Regions from separate parts of the Enterovibrio makurazakiensis genome, predicted to be linked through region 4. Evidence: predicted binding sites of a transcription regulator. Region 4 holds the regulator's gene; each other region holds the start of a gene.
What was found. The regulator PurR, encoded in region 4, represses purine synthesis genes. The targets are predictions, from matches to a motif close to TNANGNAAACGTTTNCNTNA.

Region 1 (4,961 bases), on a different contig from region 4:
TTTAACGACATGGCGCGTGACCAATTTGAGCGTTTCTTCCACCGTGGCGATTCTTTTGCTTTAGGTGTATGTAATGGTTGTCAGATGCTGTCGAACCTTCATGACCTGATCCCGGGTGCAGATTTGTGGCCACGCTTTGTACGCAACGAATCTGAGCGTTTTGAAGCGCGTTTCAGCTTGGTAGAAGTGCAAGAAAACCCATCATTGTTCCTTGGTGGCATGGCAGGTTCTCGTATGCCTATCGCGGTTTCTCATGGTGAAGGCCGTGTGGAAGTGCGCAATGCTGAGCACCTTGCTGCGATTGAACAGTCAGGCGCAGTGGCACTGCGTTACTTAGATAACTTCGGCAAAGTGACGGAATCTTACCCATCTAACCCGAACGGTTCGCCAAACGGCATCACAGGTCTAACGACCACAGACGGTCGTGTGACTATCATGATGCCTCACCCTGAGCGTGTATTCCGTACCGTGGCAAACTCATGGCACCCAGAGAGCTGGGGCGAAGATAGCCCATGGATGCGCATGTTCCGCAATGCACGTGTCACGCTAGGTTAATGGTCACCATATCGCGCTAATTGCCAAACTTGTGACACAAGCCGCTACCTTCGGGTAGCGGTTTTTTTATCTCATTGCATGCGGTAATGACGAGAGGGTAAAGTAACGCGGTTGTGCTCGATCGACTGGTTAAGGCCGCCGGTTTGGGCATATAACGTATGGAGATATGCAAATGGACAGTGCAATTAGCTTAACGCTTATTCCAACAGGGCAGGTTCCAGAAACCCTTCAAGCCCGTTTTCCTTCTTTATCTGTTTTGGCAGATGCCTCAAGCGATCATGAATTACCCGTGCTGGTGGCCGAGAAAGACGGTAAACCTGTTGCCGTGGCTGTTTTGAAGCATGAAAAGCGCCACAACGGCATTATGGTCAATGATGCGACCATTACATTGCTCGAAGTCGACCAAGATTCTCGCCTTCAAGGTATAGGTAAGACGCTGCTCAACGCACTAGAAGCCTATGCCGCGACAGTCACCCATGAACTGAAAGTGGATTGTGGTGCGGTGATCGGACGTAAACCTATGCAAGCGCTATTAGCGCATTCTGGTTACCAATCGCCGTTTGCGTGTGAGAGTGCCAAAACGACGCAATGGAAAAAATCACTGATTTAACCTGCTCATTTTTAGCGAAAAGCGACGCGAAAATTACGCGAAGCAGGTAGGGTCGAGTTACAATGAAAACATTGACGCTAACGCTTTGGTAAAACTTAAAGCGGGAATTTAAAGGGAATGCTAAATGAAAAAAATTGAAGCGATTATTAAGCCGTTCAAACTTGATGATGTGCGTGAAGCGCTAGCGGAAGTTGGCATCACAGGCATGACGGTCTCAGAAGTGAAAGGTTTTGGTCGTCAGAAAGGCCACACTGAGCTGTACCGTGGTGCTGAGTACATGGTCGACTTCTTACCAAAAGTGAAGTTGGAAATTGTCGTTTCCGATGATGCCGCTGACCGATGTGTAGAAACCATTGTTGAAACAGCACAAACTGGCAAAATCGGTGATGGTAAAATCTTCGTGACGGAAATCGAACGCGTAGTGCGTATCCGTACAGGCGAAGAAGACGAAGAAGCGATTTAATCGACTTTCTTGGTATACAAATGCCTCCCTTTGGGAGGCTTTGTTGTTTTATCAATCAGATTTTTGCTATCAATTTTACTACGAATGCTCAGTAACACACCACATAGCGATCAGGTCTGTGATTCATGGTGAGCACTAGATTCAACACAAACGCTCCCAGCACCGAACATACCAGCAACCATGGTGATACGAAGAAGAAAGACGCGAGTAAAATCGTAATATCAATCGCCATTTGAACATTACCGGCTCTCACGCCAAATCTATCCTGACAGATCAGTGCAAGCACATTGAAGCCACCTAAGCTGGCATTGTGGCGGAAAATCATCAGCATGCCCACACCCATTAGTAACCCACCAATGAGCCCGCAATACATCGGCGACAGCCACTCAATAGTGAATACGCGAGCGATATGGTCAACGATAAGTGACACCATGCCTCCTGCAAAGACGCTGCGCAGCGCGAACTCTTTTCCGAAGCGCTTCCAACCCATCAGGTAAAAAGGGATATTGAACAGAAAGTAGAGCGTACCAAATGACAGGTCGACAAATTGCGTGACGAGCAAAGCGAGACCCGTCGTCCCTCCAGTAAGTAGCCCTGCTTGTTGAAGGAAATACACCCCCTGAGCAACAAGAAATGTGCCGGACAGAATGGCAATCAAATCTTCAGTAGTGTTATGTTTTGGTGCATGGATCAAGGTGTCTACTCCCAAGAAAACGAAAAACTGCATGTCGTGAATCAAGGCAAAAGTGGCGCAGCGGCATGCAAGGAAGATCAAAATTCAGGGCATCTTAATGATTATGCAAAAAGTAGAAAAGAGTGAGGGGAAACTTAGCTTTACGAGGGTGTCAGCGCTTGGTTACGCAGTGTAAACATCAAGGGTTTACACTAGAGCATTTTGGTTAAAATGAATTCAATTCATGGCGAGAATGAAAAATGACCATGTTTACGCGGATAAAAAAAATGTGATTGCTACTACCTGTTGCGCAACAAATTTTGTAGAATCGCAGCGATAGGATGGTCATGACGAAAACGTTTGCGTCCGCATGGATACAGACATGATTGAATTGACAACATTAACCCATTCTGGGGTTACAACCAGGTTGTCCTAATGGTTTGAATTTGACGAGTCATTTGGTCAACTTGGTTACATTGGGAATTGTCTGAGTCAGGAGATACAGATGCTAAAGCGTGACATGAATATTGCTGATTACGATCCGGAACTATTTACCGCGATTCAAGAAGAAACAGCACGTCAGGAAGAGCACATTGAGCTCATCGCGTCAGAAAACTACACCAGTCCTCGTGTTATGGAAGCGCAAGGTTCCCAGCTAACCAACAAATACGCCGAAGGTTACCCGGGAAAGCGTTATTATGGCGGTTGTGAGTTTGTAGACAAAGCCGAAGCACTGGCGATTGACCGTGCATGTGAATTGTTTGGCGCAGAGTACGCGAACGTGCAACCACACTCAGGTTCACAGGCGAACAGTGCAGTGTACATGGCGTTGCTTAACCCAGGCGACACTGTTTTAGGTATGAGCTTGGCGCACGGTGGTCACTTGACTCACGGCTCACCAGTTAACTTCTCTGGTAAGCACTACAACGTGATTCCTTACGGTATCGATGAAGCTGGCCAAATCAACTATGACGAAATGGAAGCGCTAGCGCTAGAGCACAAACCTAAGATGATTATCGGTGGTTTTTCTGCTTACTCTCAAATCGTTGATTGGGCTCGTATGCGTGAAATCGCTGACAAAGCAGGCGCTTACCTGTTTGTTGATATGGCGCACGTTGCAGGCCTAATTGCTGCTGGTGTTTACCCAACACCAATCCCACATGCGCACATTGTTACCACAACGACGCATAAAACATTGGCAGGTCCACGTGGTGGTTTGATCCTTTCGAACGCTGGCGAAGACATGTACAAGAAGCTGAATTCAGCAGTATTCCCTGGTGGTCAAGGCGGTCCTTTGATGCACGTTATCGCTGCAAAAGCGGTCGCATTCAAAGAAGCGATGGAGCCGGAATTCAAAGCGTACCAGCAGCGTGTTGTTGATAACGCAAAAGCCATGGTTGCTCAGTTCCAAGAGCGCGGTTACAAAATCGTCTCTAACAGTACTGAAAACCACCTGTTCTTGGTTGATCTGATCGACAAAGACATCACAGGTAAAGAAGCAGATGCAGCACTGGGTGCGGCAAACATCACTGTGAACAAAAACAGTGTGCCAAACGACCCTCGTAGCCCGTTTGTGACGTCTGGCATTCGCGTTGGTTCTCCTGCAATCACTCGTCGTGGCTTTACTCAAGACGATGCAAAAGAACTCGCAAACTGGATGTGTGACGTGTTAGACAACATTGAAAACCAAGATGTTATCAATGCAACCAAAGCGAAAGTGCTTGATATCTGTAAGCGTCTTCCTGTTTACGCGTAACGCAGTATTCATCCATTTCTAGATGGATTGATGAAAAAAAGCACCTTTGGGTGCTTTTTTTGTATTCGAAATACTCGCAACACCTCTTACCCTTGCGCCTAAATCGGTTACACTGTCTTCCAATTGTTTAAGGAGGCGACATGCACTGTCCATTTTGTGGTGCGAATGACACCAAAGTCATTGATTCACGTTTGGTTGCAGACGGCCATCAAGTGCGTCGTCGTCGCCAGTGTTTGGCGTGTAGCGAGCGATATACCACGTTTGAAACTGCAGAGTTGGTGATGCCACGCATCATCAAAACAAATGGGAACAGAGAACCATTTGACGAAGATAAACTGCGCGGTGGTATACAGCGTGCTCTGGAGAAGCGTCCTGTAAGCACGGACGATATCGAAAAATCCATTAATACCATCAAATCCACCATACGAGCCACCGGTGAGCGAGAAGTCTCGTCTACCATGGTGGGTAACTTGGTCATGGACGCGCTGAAAGAACTCGATAAAGTGGCGTACATTCGCTTTGCATCTGTGTATCACAGCTTTGAAGACATCAGAGATTTTGGCGAAGAAATTGCGCGTTTAGAAAAGTAAGCGGTGACATGTTTTCTCAATTCGATACAGACATGATGTCGCGTGCCATTGATTTGGCAAAGCGCGGCATCTATACCACAGCACCTAACCCCAATGTTGGCTGTGTTATCACTCAAGGTGATGACATTGTGGGTGAGGGCTTTCATTTTCGCGCGGGTGAACCTCACGCCGAAGTCTTTGCGTTACGTGCCGCAGGCGAAAAAGCCAATGGTGCGACAGCTTATGTAACGCTTGAACCTTGCTCCCATTTTGGCCGAACGCCGCCGTGTGCTGACGCGTTGATTGCAGCTAATGTTAGCCGCGTGGTGTGTGCC
Region 2 (4,961 bases), on a different contig from region 4:
ATGAGATTCCGCCATGCCCGCGCCGGAAATAACAACAAACTCAGCCTTGGTACGCATTGCTTCGATCGTCGCAGAACCCGTCAGACCCATGCTTGAACGCAGGCCACCCATTTGCTGGTGAACGATCTCTTTCAAGTGACCTTTGTATGCAATACGACCTTCGATACCTTCAGGAACAAGCTTGTCTGCCGCATTGTCAGATTGGAAGTAGCGATCAGAAGAACCTTGAGACATTGCGCCCAGTGAGCCCATGCCACGGTAAGACTTGTATGAACGACCGTTGTATAGGATCACTTCACCTGGTGCTTCTTCTGTACCCGCAAACATTGAGCCAACCATGACACACGATGCGCCAGCCGCGATGGCTTTACAGATGTCACCAGAGAAACGGATACCGCCATCAGCAATAACAGGAATACCGTAGCCATTTGCGACTTCAACAGCATCAGCAATCGCAGTGATTTGAGGAACACCGACACCAGTAACGATACGTGTAGTACAGATAGAGCCAGGGCCAATACCCACTTTAACAGCGCTCACACCAGCTTCAATAAGGGCTTTCGCTCCCGCACCCGTTGCGACGTTGCCGCCGATGATGTCGAGATCAGGGTATGCTTCGCGTGTTTCGCGAATGCGGTTTAGTACACCTTCAGAGTGGCCATGTGAAGAGTCAATAAGTAGAACGTCCACGCCTGCTTCAACCAGTGCTTTTACGCGCTCTTCGTTACCTGCGCCTGCACCCACCGCCGCGCCAACACGCAGACGACCTTGCTCATCTTTACAAGCGTGTGGTTTGGTTTCAGCTTTGTGGAAATCTTTTGCGGTAATCATACCTGTCAGTTGGAAATCATCATTCACAACCAGTACTTTCTCAACGCGAGCTTGGTGCATTTTTTCTTGCACTTCTTCGCGACATGCGCCTTCTTTTACACACGCCAGACGCTCTTTAGACGTCATAACAGCAGAGACTTTCTTGGATAGGTCAATCACAAAGCGAACATCACGACCAGTAATGATACCAACAAGCTCGTTACTCTCGGTGACGACAGGGAAACCTGCAAAACCATGCTTTTTGGTGAGTTCAACAACATCTGCGATTGTCGCGTCTGGGTGAACAGTGACTGGATGGGTGACAACGCCAGCTTCAAAGATCTTCACTTGGTGAACCATCTCAGCTTGCTGTTCAATTGACATATTTTTATGGATGAAGCCAATGCCGCCTTCCTGCGCCAGTGCGATAGCCAAACGCGCTTCAGTCACTGTGTCCATAGACGCAGAGATCATTGGGATGTTCAACGAAATGGTTTTCGTCAGTTGAGTGCGTAAGTCGGCAGTGTTTGGAAGAACTGTGGAATGTGCTGGAACCAGCAATACATCATCGAAAGTTAGGGCTTCTTTAGCTATTCGTAACATTGCAATATCTCACGCCAAAATTAAATACGGGGGGACTAAATATTGCCGCCGCATTATACTGATGACGCAAACGTTTGGCTATAGATTTTGACGAAAACGTTTGGCATTCATTTTTTGCCCCAGTAACATTGCGAAAACTCGCTGATATTTAAGGCTAAGTGGTCATGACAAGCCCCAACGAAAACATTTTCACTGTCTCTCGTTTAAATGCGGAAGTTCGCCTTCTGCTTGAGAACGAAATGGGTATCGTTTGGTTGGTTGGTGAGATTTCAAACCTCACTGTTCCTGTATCTGGCCACTGGTATTTCACGCTGAAAGACAGTCGCGCTCAAGTCAAATGCGCCATGTTCAAAGGCAACAACCGCCGTGTCACCTTTAAGCCTACCAATGGCAATCAAGTGTTAGTTCGGGCCCGATTGTCCTTGTATGAACCGCGTGGCGACTATCAGATTATTGTTGAAAGCATGCAGCCAGAGGGTGATGGCATGCTGCAACAACAATTTGAAAAACTGAAAATGCAATTAGCAGCAGAAGGCCTTTTTGCAACTCACGCCAAAAAGACACTCCCTGAACAACCAAGACGGGTTGGTATTATCACATCAAAAACGGGGGCGGCCCTTCATGATATTTTGCACGTATTAAAGCGCAGAGATCCCAGCCTACCCGTGGTTATCTACCCTACTCAAGTTCAGGGAAAAGACGCTGCTATTCAGATTGCACAGGCGATTGGTCGAGCTAACAGCCGTGATGAATGTGATGTGCTGATTGTAGGGCGTGGTGGCGGCTCATTAGAAGATCTGTGGTGTTTTAACGAAGAAATTGTCGCCCGCACCATTGCCGCCAGTTCGATTCCCATTGTGAGCGCCGTAGGTCATGAAGTGGATGTCACCATCGCCGATTTTGTGGCGGATGTTCGTGCCCCCACTCCTTCAGCAGCCGCTGAACTGGTTAGCAGAGATACGTCTGTTCGATCTCAGCAGTTTTCACAGCGTGTAGATAGGCTGTCTCATGTATTGAGTCGTCATCTCTCTCGCACTCAGGAGCGTCTCACGCGCTTACAGCACCGCTTGGCAATGCATCACCCTCAAGCGAGACTACAACAGCAAGCACAGCAGTTTGACGAGCTTGAGCGACGTCTTTACCAATCCATGCGAACGCAACTTCAAACGGATGCTCAGCGGCTAGACAGAGCGAGCCAGCGTTTAGATCGCTTTTCTCCTGCAAATCAATTGCCAGGGCTGAATGCGCAACTTGGTTACAGCGAGCAACGCTTGATTGAATCAATGCGTCAGCAATTGCGCCAACAGCAGCACAAATTAGCGCTACAAATGGAAACCTTGGATGCGGTGAGCCCACTGGCAACCCTCGCACGCGGCTATTCGATCACGCGCGCAAGCAACAATAAAGTTATCCGTTCTCAGGACGATGTAAAGTCAGGCGATCGGATCACGACGGTGTTATCGAGCGGTGAGATCCAATCAACCGTGATCTAAGATCACGCAACTATCTTTTAAAGCGGTGTCATGACGACACCGTTTTTTTTGCCTCAAATACGATGTTCGCACTTGAACGCGACTTCAGTTCATTACACTGGTTACAAAAATAATTGGTTGCGCCACATGCTTGGAGTTTTTCTAACTGCGCATCGCACACCTGACAATACCCCTGTTTTATAAAGATTTTATCGCAAGACTCACAATGATAACTCCCCTTATCCCATCCCATTAACTCATTACAATCAGGGCAGTTGTTTTCCATTTTGTTTCCTCTCAATGGTCCATGTCGCACTTTAACTGTCCAACATGTTGTCTATCATAGATAAGCGCTATTCTAACTAAAATCGAAGATCAAACAGAACAGCCTCGCGCTGGATCCTATCAAGATCGTCAGATCTAGGCATTTATGGGATCCGATCAGCGATCTACCCTCAAAAGAATATTTATCAATACAACTCCCGAAAGCATAAGTTACATGTTCTGCATTTGGATTTAGGGAAGAATAAAATACTGTAAATCAATATTAAACCATAACCAAACAGCATATAGTAAAAGCAAGGTGGTTTAGTAACCGAGCAAAAATACATCGAATACGGGTAGAACGATATTTCCCGCTTTTCACCACGTTATTATGTGACAAAGATCTATTTTTTAATGTAATTGTCGCAACAGATCTGTCACGAATACGATTGAAAAACGACCAATTGCGTTATTTTTAGCCAATGAATCCCGCCATATGAATGGCTTAGCTGCGGAAAAATGTTCTGGATGTATAAAATACATAGGCTGTCATTCAATCTTCATCTTTCCGCTAAATTACGGACATAAAAAAACCGACCACTAGGGTCGGTTCTTAGCTCTCACAGTAGAATTACTTCTTACCGCGGTGTTTTACCATATCCATCAATCGCTTACGTTGACGAGACTGAGAGATAGTTAGGTTTTCTTTCTTACCTTCAAATGGGTTTTCGCTGCTTTGGAACTGAATGCGAATAGGTGTACCCATGATTTTTAGCGATTTACGGTAGTAGTTCATCAAGTAGCGCTTATACGAATCAGGCAAATCTTTGACTTGGTTACCGTGAATAACGAATATCGGTGGATTATATCCCCCAGCATGCGCATATTTCAGCTTCACTCGGCGACCACGAATCATTGGTGGCTGATGATCGTCTTGTGCCATATTCATGATGCGTGTCAGCATAGCGGTACTGATACGCTTAGTCGCAGACTCGTAAGCTTCTTGAATAGACTCAAACAAGTGACCAACACCCGTACCATGCAATGCCGAGATAAAGTGAATACGCGCGAAGTCTACGAAACCTAAGCGACGGTCCAGTTCAGACTTAACGCGGTCTTTCACGTCCTTATCCAAACCATCCCACTTGTTTACTGCAATCACGATTGAACGACCCGCATTCAATGCAAAACCTAACAAGCTTAGATCTTGGTCTGAGATGTTTTCACGTGCATCAATCACTAGCAGAACAACGTTCGAATCTTCGATCGCTTTCAGTGTTTGGATAACAGAGAATTTTTCTACTTTCTCGTTAACACGCTTGCGGCGACGAACACCTGCAGTATCGATAATGACGTATTCGCGACCATCACGTTCCATAGGAATGTAGATAGAATCACGGGTTGTTCCCGGCATATCGTAAACCACCACGCGATCTTCACCGAGAATACGGTTAGTCAGTGTTGATTTACCCACATTTGGACGGCCAATAATACCGAATTTGATCGGAAGGTTTTGCAAACGCTCAAGTGCGCTTTCTGCATCTTCTTCTGTTAGATCTTTTTCTTCATCTTCGAAATCATGCTCGCCCGTCAGGTCAACTAAACCTTCTTGTGCTTCTTGTTCTGCCAAGGCCTCTGCGTATGGCTTCAACGCGCGATCCATCAACCCTAATACACCACGGCCATGTGCAGCGGCGATTTGGAACATGTGCTCCATACCCAGTTGCCAAAATTCAGCACTGGCAGCATCGGCATCAATGCCATCAACTTTGTTAACGACAAGGAAAGTCGTTTTTTCACGTGAACGAAGGT
Region 3 (4,961 bases), on a different contig from region 4:
GAGCTTGGTCTATTCAAGGGTGAGGACGTACAGCAGTGCGATCGCAATATGCTGCTTCAGCGGTTTGGTAAGTTCGGACATGCTTTGTGGAACCGCTGCCAAGGTATTGATGATCGTGACGTTGAAACAGACCGCGTGCGTAAATCGGTTGGGGTTGAGCGTACCTTACCAGAAGATATTCAGACTGAAGAAGAATGCTTAGCCGTCATGAAATCGCTTTATGAGGAAATGGAAACGCGTTTGAAACGTGTGTGTCCTGATTTATTGATCGCTCGTCAGGGCGTTAAGCTGAAGTTCTCTGACTTTCAACAAACCACGGTCGAACATAAGCAGTGGCGCTACGATGAAAGCGCATTTTCGGAGCTAATGATTGAAGCATTGTCACGAAAAAATGGACGAGGTGTTCGACTGATTGGCCTTACCGTCGGGCTGTTAACCGTTGATAGTAGCAAGGCAACGCAACTAAGTTTTGATTGGTAGCGAGACTTGTTTGGCAGGTATATGGGCGCGATATTCGCGCCCATTTATTTTCTTGTTGGTTTCGCTTTGGCCTTTATGCCTTAACAGGGATGGCTTTTAGCATCGCAATCATCTGCTCCCAGAACAGACCAACTGTCGCGATATTCACTTTCTCATCAGGGGAGTGAGGGAATTTGATGGTTGGACCGAAAGAGATCATGTCCATGTTAGGGTAGGGCTCTTTAAACAAACCACACTCTAACCCTGCATGAATCACCATAATATCGGGTACGCGACCGTAGATATCTTTATAGGTATCACGGAATACATGCATAATTTCTGAATCTGGGTTTGGCTTCCAGCCAGGGTAAGCACCTGAGAATGTCACCTCTGAACCAGCTAGTGCGCTCAATGAGCGCAGCATGCTCTCTACATAGCTTCGCCCACTGTCATCTAACGAACGGATCAGGCACAAGAGCGTCATGGTGTTTTCTTCGGTGGTGATGACACCGAGGTTCAATGACGTTTCTACCACCCCTTTTATATCATCACTCATGCGGATCACGCCATTGGGACAAGCGTTGATGGTAGCAATGATGCGATTTTGCACGTCAGAGGTTAGTGCTTGTTCTTCAATGTTGAGATCCAGTACTGCAAGAGCAATCGACGTTTCCACGGCGCCCAATTCTTGTTGGAGCAAGGCTTCAAAATGCGAAAACAATGCAGCCAGTTTATCCGTGTTCTCAGTAGGTACGGCCAAGTTAGCAAATGCTTCGCGTGGAATTGCGTTGCGAAGCGTACCACCGCGAATAGATAGGAGACGCAGACCTAATTCTTCGGCGTGCCCAGCAAGAAAGCGACCGAGAAGTTTGTTGGCATTGGCGCGACCGGTATGAATATCAACACCTGAGTGTCCGCCTTTTAAGCCTTTGATTTGAAGAGTCTTACCGACATAGCCTTCGCCTAGTGTTTCTCGCTCGAGCGTGAAGTCGATGGCAGTGTCCACACCGCCCGCACAACCCATGTAGATTTCGCCTTCTTGCTCAGAATCTGTGTTTAGCAAGATTTCTCCGTCTAACCAACCCTCTTTTAGCCCAAAAGCACCCGTCATACCTGCTTCTTCATCAATGGTTAACAGGACTTCAAGCGGACCGTGCTCGATGTCTGTCGCGGCAAGGACAGCAAGACAGGTTGCCATTCCCATGCCATTGTCAGCGCCTAGCGTAGTACCATCCGCAGTAACCCATTCACCATCGATATAAGGGCGGATAGGATCGACAGTGAAATCGTGATCCGTGTTTTCGTTCTTTTGCGGCACCATATCTATATGTGCTTGTAGAACGACACCTTTACGGTTTTCCATGCCTGATGTGGCTGGCTTTTTGATGATGACATTGCCTATGTCGTCGCGTTTAACCGACAGCCCCTCAGCTGTTGCCCAATCAACAATGAACTGAGCGAGTTGATCTTCGTGCTTTGAAGGGTGAGGAATAGAGCAAATTTTGTCGAAAAACTGCCACACATGTTGTGGCGACAATTGACTAATTTCTGACACAGGCTATCTCCAGAAAACATGGAATGAAAAAGGCAGCAGTGCTGCAAGCAATTAACCTAACAGAATTTGTAACGGAAAAGTATGCCTTGTTAAAAGCATATCGCTGCTGATAGGCCTAAGAGCCTACATCTTGAGCTGTCACTCCGCATATGGCGCTATTCATGACTGTTAATGCGATGCAAATATAGCGGAGTCAGTGAATGCGTCGCTCAAGAGGCAATGCATGCAATGGTGCTTACTTTGCCATGCGTATGCCTTTATCTCAGTGCAATAACTTGGCGTGAATGTGTAACTTTATTACATAATAGGGATTATTTAAGTATTATTGTGATTTAGGTCTCTTTTTGTTTGTAATAAAATAACGCATAGGTTATTATCTCGCCGTCTTCTGGATGGGCAGTGAGCCCAAAGACATAGCTGTGCGCTTCATTTGTTTATGGATAAACCCGAAATCATTCGTCTCCACGGAACCGAGCTTTATTAAAGCTGCATTTATTCCTATCGAATTATTTTGAGGTACGACCTATGAAAGGCAGTTCTGCTAGCCAATACTGGAACCGTGGTTCCGTATACACCGCCAATTTTCGTTATCCGGCGACGTTCGGATACAAAAGCAAGTAACCAATTTCCTTGCTTGATACATACATTACCCCGCTCTAACAGATATTTTCGTTCCGATTTGGAATTTGATTTTTGATCTGGCGCCACTTTTAGTGGCGTTTTTTTTATCTCAATTTTCGTCTCTTGCAGTGCCTCTCAGTCTATTGATGAAGCAGACAACGTTGATCACAGCTTTGGCTGTTGTTCGTTTATTAATCAATAAATCACTCTAGAATTTGTGTCTTAAACAGGCAATGTCGTCAGGATGGCGATAAGTCGTTTAATCTGCCACCGATTGACCAGTAAGTGATGTAATTCACACTGGAAATTTCGTGAAGTGGCGAGTAATATTCGCGTCAAATTCAGACGCAAACGTTTAGCCAAACGTTTGCGTAATATTTTCAGACACATACTTTCCAAGGAACGAAAGCCATGCTTGAGCGTCTTTTTAAATTAAAAGAGCAAGGTACTGATATACGCACCGAAGTTATTGCTGGGGTTACCACCTTCCTGACAATGGCTTACATCATCTTTGTTAACCCTGCGATTTTGTCTGAAACAGGCATGGATCGTGGTGCTGTGTTTGTTGCCACATGTTTGGCAGCGGCTATCGGTTGTTTTGTGATGGGATTAGTTGCCAATTACCCTGTTGCACAAGCACCTGGTATGGGCCTTAATGCCTTCTTTACCTACACTGTCGTATTCCAGATGGGTTACTCGTGGCAAGTTGCTTTGGGTGCGGTGTTCCTGTCGGGTTTGTGCTTTATCGCACTGAGTCTATTTAAAGTTCGAGAGTTGATCATTCACTCTATCCCACTTTCTCTTCGAACAGGCATCTCTGCAGGTATCGGTATGTTTTTGGCGCTGATTGCGCTGCAAAACTCCGGCATCGTGGTTGCGCATCCAGCGACATTGGTTTCAATGGGGGATTTATCTTCTTTTGCCCCTGCGATGGCTGCACTAGGCTTCTTCCTAACCATCGGTTTGGTTAATCGCGGTATTAAAGGCGCGGTGATGATTGCCATCCTTATTGTTACTGCGATTGCGGTCGGAACAGGTAACGTGCAATACGGCGGCATTATGTCGGCGCCGCCAAGTCTTGCTCCAACCTTTATGCAAATGGATTTATCTGGCGCATTTGATGTTGCAATGATTTCTGTTGTTTTCGCCTTCTTGTTTGTTGATTTGTTTGATACTGCGGGCACCTTGGTGGGTGTGGCGCAAAAAGCAGATCTGATGGACAAAGATGGAAAGCTGCCACGTTTGAACCGTGCACTATTGGCGGACAGTACAGCAACGACTGTGGGTGCCGTTCTGGGTACATCAAACACAACCTCTTACATTGAAAGTGTATCAGGTGTTGCTGCGGGCGGTCGTACCGGTCTGACCGCGGTTGTGGTTGGTGGTATGTTCTTGCTGGCATTGTTCTTCGCCCCACTGGCTGGCATGGTTCCGGCTTACGCTACCGCAGGCGCACTGTTCTACGTTGCGATTTTGATGATGTCAGGTCTGGTGAGCGTAAACTGGCGTGATCTGACTGAAGCTGCACCAGTTGTTGTCGTATGTTTGCTGATGCCATTGACCTACTCTATTGCACATGGCATTGGTTTGGGCTTTATCTCTTACTGCGCAATCAAAGCGTTTAGCGGTAAAGGACGTGACGTACCTATTAGTATTTGGGTTCTGGCTGCGCTGTTCTTGCTGAAATTTGTTATGTAAGACACAATACGCCGCAATTGAATCTGTGAGTTAAATGGCGACCGTCGCCACTGAGGTTTTTTAAAATGAGCAACAAGTTTGTTATCACGTGGGACAACATGCAAATGTATACCCGCCAACTGGCTGAAAAATTGTTACCTGTAGAACAATGGACTGGGATTATTGCAGTAAGCCGTGGAGGTCTTGTACCTGCTGCGATTCTTGCTCGTGAGCTAGGCATCCGTCACGTTGATACAGTGTGCATTTCTAGCTATGACCATGATCATCAGCGTGATATGCGTGTTATCAAAAAAGCTGAAGGTGACGGTGAAGGTTTCATCGTGGTTGACGATTTGGTTGATACTGGCGGCACTGCAGAAGTGATCCGTGAAATGTATCCGAAAGCGAAATTTGTCACCGTATGTGCGAAACCTGCGGGCAAACACCTTGTTGATGACTACGTTGTTGATATTGCGCAAGACTGTTGGATTGAACAGCCTTGGGATATGGCTGTGACGTTCGTTGAGCCTGTAGCAAAGCGCTAAGAAAAATTATCGATAGAAAGCCCCGAAAGGGGCTTTTTTTTTGCCTTATGTCAGTGAATGAGCTCACAGATGCTGCTTGGCTTTGAGAGAGCATGGTTTTCTCT
Region 4 (4,961 bases):
GTTCCCAGCGATGGATATCGCATAAGAGACAGTGTGAAGAAAAAGGGCAGCTTAGCTGCCCTTTTTTACTCCATATTCTATACACTTATACTCTTACACATTTTTACTCTCTCTGCCCTTCCCTAACGACGGAATGACAATGAAAGAATTTAACGCCATCAACGAACAACGCGCCGAGTTTTACTGGTGGATGTCTTCTCTGTTTGCTAATGAGCTGACCCAAGAAGATCTCATCAACTATCAAGGTAGCAGCATGGATAGTTACTATTCCGCGCTCGCCATGACCGATGAATTGAAAGCCCCAATCGCAGGTTTTCGTAGCGCACTAGCCGCATTAAAATTGCGCGAAGACGCGCAATTGGAACTCGCGGCTGATTTTTGTGGTTTGTTCCTTAGCACCCCAAAAACGGGCGCATTGCCTTATGCCTCCATGTACATCGGCGAGACTGGTTTGCTCAACGACAAACCTGCGCAAGAGATGGGTCAATGGATGGAGAAATATGGCATCGCTCAACGAAAAGACTTCAATGAGCCCTTTGACCATCTTGCTGTCGTCCTCGATTTCATGGGTAACTTGGTCATTCTTACGAACAAAGAGACCGAAGAAGACAAACAAGAAGCCTTGATGCAAGAGCAACAGGTATTCTTAGAAACCATGGTTACTACATGGTTAGGCAGCTTCCAGAAGTCGCTTGAACAATTCGATGGCTTTGGCTTTTATAAAGCGTCTGGCGTGCTCCTCAACGCATTTGTCGCATTAGACCTATCGTTCCTAAAAGGCGAATAGCGTCCAACTCCCGAAACCAAAAAGCCGGGCTTGCCCGGTTTTTTCATTTTTTAGAGATAGAAAGTGAAAATCGTAGCGATTTCGCAAGCTTGATACGCATCAAGCTTATGCGAGTCGCTTCAATTGAATAATTGCGACTGCGTCCATGAGCCAGTAAACTGTGAACGCAAGCGATTGGCATTGAGAAATTGCTGAAAAATCTCTTTCACAGCAACAAGGTCATAACACCTAATGTTGTGTCGATGGAATGGTTTTTGGCGTGCTCAATGTGACATTTTGAGCCGATCTTTAGTAGCTATAGATGGCAAGGTCACTCCAACTCGTTTCGAACGATTCGCCGCTTTCCGTGTAAGACGAATCATAAGAGAACATGCTTGAACCAGCATAATGTTCACATCGTCAGTGCTAATGAACGTTCATCAGAATAAAGAGTCACGAATTAAGCTGATTCTTTTAATCAACGGCAAACAACCGACATGTGTTCTAGCACTACCTATTACGATGCAAGATAAAGAAAGCATGTATGCACTTCAAAAACGTGCTTTCACACATTGATACGAAACGGTCGAGAAAATGGAAACCTGTTTCGTCGAACCCAGTACGCCGCTCCTCGTTAGCGGCGTAAACATGTAAGGCAGCCAGCATTTCTCATGCTGCCGATGAAAATGATAAGAAGAATACCAAATGGCAACGATTAAAGACGTCGCACGCATGGCCGGAGTATCAACCACAACGGTTTCTCACGTGATCAACAAAACACGTTTTGTCGCAGAGAATACGACCAAAAAAGTTTGGGCTGCGGTGGATGACCTAAATTACGCACCCAGTGCTGTTGCGCGTAGTTTGAAATGCAACTCAACACGCACCATTGGCATGCTTGTTACCAAATCAACAAACCCATTCTTTGCGGAAGTTGTTCATGGCGTAGAAGAGTACTGTTACAAAGAGGGCTATACACTGATCCTATGTAACACAGAAGGCAACCTCGCCAAGCAGCGCGACTATTTACGCATGTTGGCAGAAAAGCGTGTCGATGGTTTGCTAGTAATGTGTTCAGACCTCAATGAGGAACTGCTTGCCCTTCTTGAGAGAAAGCAAGATTTGCCAATGGTTGTCATGGATTGGGGAACGCAGCACGTCAATACTGACTGTATTCAAGACAATGCAGAACTCGGTGGGTATATTGCGACGAAATACTTTATTGATAACGGCCATACGAAAATTGGTTGTATGTCAGGCCAATTGGATAAGCTAACCTGCCAAACACGACTTGCCGGTTTCCGCAAAGCGCTGGCAGAAGCTGGACTACAAGAAAATCCAGATTGGATTGTAGATGCAGATTTCGAATGCGACACAGCGGTAGAAGCAGCAAACAAATTGTTAGCACTTGATGAGCGTCCAACGGCACTATTTTGCTTTAACGACATTATGGCATTGGCAGCAATCAGTACATTCCGCCAAGCGGGTCTAGACGTACCAAACGACATCTCGATCATTGGCTACGACAATATCGATTTGGCTGCATTTTTCTCGCCACCACTAACGACGATCCATCAGCCCAAAAACCGCTTGGGTAAAACGGCAATCAAATTATTGTTGGAACGTTTAGCGAACAAAGAAAACAAGCAACAGATTTTCGTTATGCAGCCTGAACTGATTATTCGTAATTCAGTGAAAAATCTAAACGCCGAATAGTTTTAACGCACAAAGTTCATCAATAGCTCGCCATTTTTGGCGGGCTATTTTTTTATGTGACAAGAAAATTTAACAAAATCTTCTCATTATTGAGATCCAGCTCAATAAGCATAGTTTGTCTAGTTTTCTAGTGCTAATCTTTAACTCAATTAAAAAATGACCGCTTTGGTTAAAATGGCTTCAATTACAAAGAGAACCTGATATTTTCATTCATATCAATAAGACTCTATCTGAAGCAAGATCACATTTTTTGAGACTAGCAATAACGACAATATGATGCGATTCAGTTAAGCTAATAGTCGTCAAGAAAAAGGCAAACCACAGCGAAAGCGTGGGACGCAAAGCTTCCGGCCTCACAGCACACAAAAATTTTGTGTTGGTGGTAGCGGAGTTACCGATGACGTTAGCATTCATACACCGAAATTACTTTTCGGTACATTGACAATTCTCTGAATTAGCTTTGCTACGTTGCTCCTTGACCGCTCATCCAGGAACGGAACGTAATGATTGAGAATAAGTCACATGGATAAACCAACACTAAAAAACACGTTAAAATTCTTCGAATGTCTGGGCAAAATCAAATCGCGTTCTATGTTTGGCGGGTTTGGTGTCTTTTGCGACGAGACAATGTTCGCCTTGGTCGTCAACGACCAACTTCATCTTCGCGCTGGTCAAGCGAATGAAGCCGATTTCATTAAACTTTCGATGACGCCCTACGTCTACAAGAAACGTGGCTTCCCTGTCACAACAAAATACTATGCCATACCAGAAACGTTGTGGGATCAATCAGAGGTTCTGATGAATTATGCGAATATTGCGTATGCCATCGCCAAAGATGATCAACAAGAAAAGAAGACTGCGGCGCCAACGCGTATCAAAGATTTGCCAAACCTAAGACTTGCGACAGAACGTATGCTGAAAAAAGCAGGAATCGATTCTGTTGAGCAATTGCAAACTGAAGGTGCCGTAAGGGCTTATCAAGCTCTACAAAAGTCACATAGCGATACGCTAAGTCTAGAACTTCTTTGGGCGCTAGAAGGCGCAATTGAAGGTAAACACTGGTCTGTCGTCTCTCCTCAGAGACGCGATGAACTGTTAGAAACACTAAGACAGTAAAAATTTCATTATTTCGCCCTGTCGGTACCCTAAAGTGAACAATCAAGGGATCGACTGGGCGAATCTATCTTCGCCCAGTCTTTCAGTTTCACCACTCTCTCGAATTCGCCTCTCACACCGCACTAAGCGCATTTCATACCGTATCTTCACAAACAACCAATCATCTACCCCAATATTACGTTCAATTCTTTCAGTTAATCGAAAAGAACATCATGTTCCATTGCTTATAGGCCATGCTTCTAACGAGCTTTTTATCTATAAATAAGCAATTATCACAAATCTCATTTTAAGGTTGCCAAAAAACCAATAATCCCATTTATGCGACATTCGTCACGTTTATTATGCTAAATGCATCTAGTTGACTATCTTTGGTTGGAATTTTGAACTAAGCCAAAAGAGTAGATAGATGAATGGCAACAATAAGATGCATTACAGCAGACCCTATCCAGACCAAATTGACAGGATCTTTAGAGACCATTTTCGTAAGTGGCCTCGACGTTTTAAGTGGGCAGTGTTTTTCTGCTTCTTATTGCCGATCTCATTTTACGCAGCGCTTGTCGACGGAATGTTTGCGCCGTCATTTCTTTCAGTATTAGTGATCGTCTTTATTAGCATTAATGCTGTTGTCATCCTATGGGGCTTGAGGCTCAATAGCTTTGCACAAAGATACTGGCACCGTAACTATCACATCGTTGGTGCTACAACACTTGCCGTGGTTCCTTTGTCATTGTTAGCCATTCAATATTCGAAATACTGCTTATAACCACCTCTTTTATCACTTTCTCTCGGTGACCATTTCTGCTCGTTCCCGTTTTTCGCTCTGAGCACCGCTATCATTCCAATACGCAATTCGCAATATAACCACTATAAATCAATAAATTAAAAGAAATTTCAAATCCAAACCTCGACAACTCTCGTACTAGATTCGAAAAAATTGATGAAGAGTGTAATGAAATCCCAAATTTGCAGGTCTTTATTTCTTAGCAAAAGCACTGAAACCCAAAACACAACTTGCTGCATATTTCGAATTTTGATTGGGCCTATTGTGGTCACAGTCTTGGCAAATAAACGCAATAATTCATTGAGATAAGCCATTCAATAACAATGACGTTATACACTTAAGCTAAGGATGGGCAGTGAGCATGTTCTCACTGAACAAGCACTTTCAAATTGCTTAAGTCATTTGGCGATGGTGCCCGAGATTCGGAACACTGATTTGCAGTAAGTGACTCATAAAGGAATACAGATGAATAAACAGAAGTTAGGCATTATCTTTATCATCGCAGCCATATTTATTGCGTGGTTTGCCTTTGATTTAGGGGCGCTTTTTACACTTGAAAATGCAAAAGCACAGCATGAGTCT

Region 1: glyA (serine hydroxymethyltransferase) is a predicted target of PurR. The motif match lies at 2,650-2,669, and genes of this name have one in related genera.
Region 2: guaB (IMP dehydrogenase) is a predicted target of PurR. The motif match lies at 1,476-1,495, and genes of this name have one in related genera.
Region 3: L4D06_RS14160 (NCS2 family permease) is a predicted target of PurR. The motif match lies at 2,991-3,010, and genes of this name have one in related genera.

Annotation. Positions count from the first base shown of each region.
Region 1 is NZ_JAKJSE010000018.1:68,950-73,910, reverse strand. It holds gene purL (phosphoribosylformylglycinamidine synthase) at 1-555, shown strand, start outside; gene L4D06_RS14355 (GNAT family N-acetyltransferase) at 728-1,165, shown strand; gene glnB (nitrogen regulatory protein P-II) at 1,290-1,628, shown strand; gene L4D06_RS14345 (YitT family protein) at 1,717-2,355, opposite strand; gene glyA (serine hydroxymethyltransferase) at 2,807-4,057, shown strand; gene nrdR (transcriptional regulator NrdR) at 4,198-4,647, shown strand; gene ribD (bifunctional diaminohydroxyphosphoribosylaminopyrimidine deaminase/5-amino-6-(5-phosphoribosylamino)uracil reductase RibD) at 4,656-4,961, shown strand, end outside.
Region 2 is NZ_JAKJSE010000018.1:87,140-92,100, forward strand. It holds gene guaB (IMP dehydrogenase) at 1-1,413, opposite strand, end outside; gene xseA (exodeoxyribonuclease VII large subunit) at 1,578-2,906, shown strand; gene L4D06_RS14415 (zinc ribbon domain-containing protein) at 2,935-3,171, opposite strand; gene der (ribosome biogenesis GTPase Der) at 3,781-4,961, opposite strand, start outside.
Region 3 is NZ_JAKJSE010000018.1:31,354-36,314, reverse strand. It holds gene dinB (DNA polymerase IV) at 1-480, shown strand, start outside; gene L4D06_RS14165 (aminoacyl-histidine dipeptidase) at 554-2,014, opposite strand; gene L4D06_RS14160 (NCS2 family permease) at 3,047-4,333, shown strand; gene gpt (xanthine phosphoribosyltransferase) at 4,399-4,857, shown strand.
Region 4 is NZ_JAKJSE010000005.1:141,296-146,256, forward strand. It holds gene torA (trimethylamine-N-oxide reductase TorA) at 1-25, shown strand, start outside; gene torD (molecular chaperone TorD) at 140-787, shown strand; gene purR (HTH-type transcriptional repressor PurR) at 1,472-2,482, shown strand; cyclic di-GMP riboswitch class I at 2,785-2,881, shown strand; gene L4D06_RS02855 (TfoX/Sxy family DNA transformation protein) at 3,005-3,598, shown strand; gene lpdA (dihydrolipoyl dehydrogenase) at 4,845-4,961, shown strand, end outside.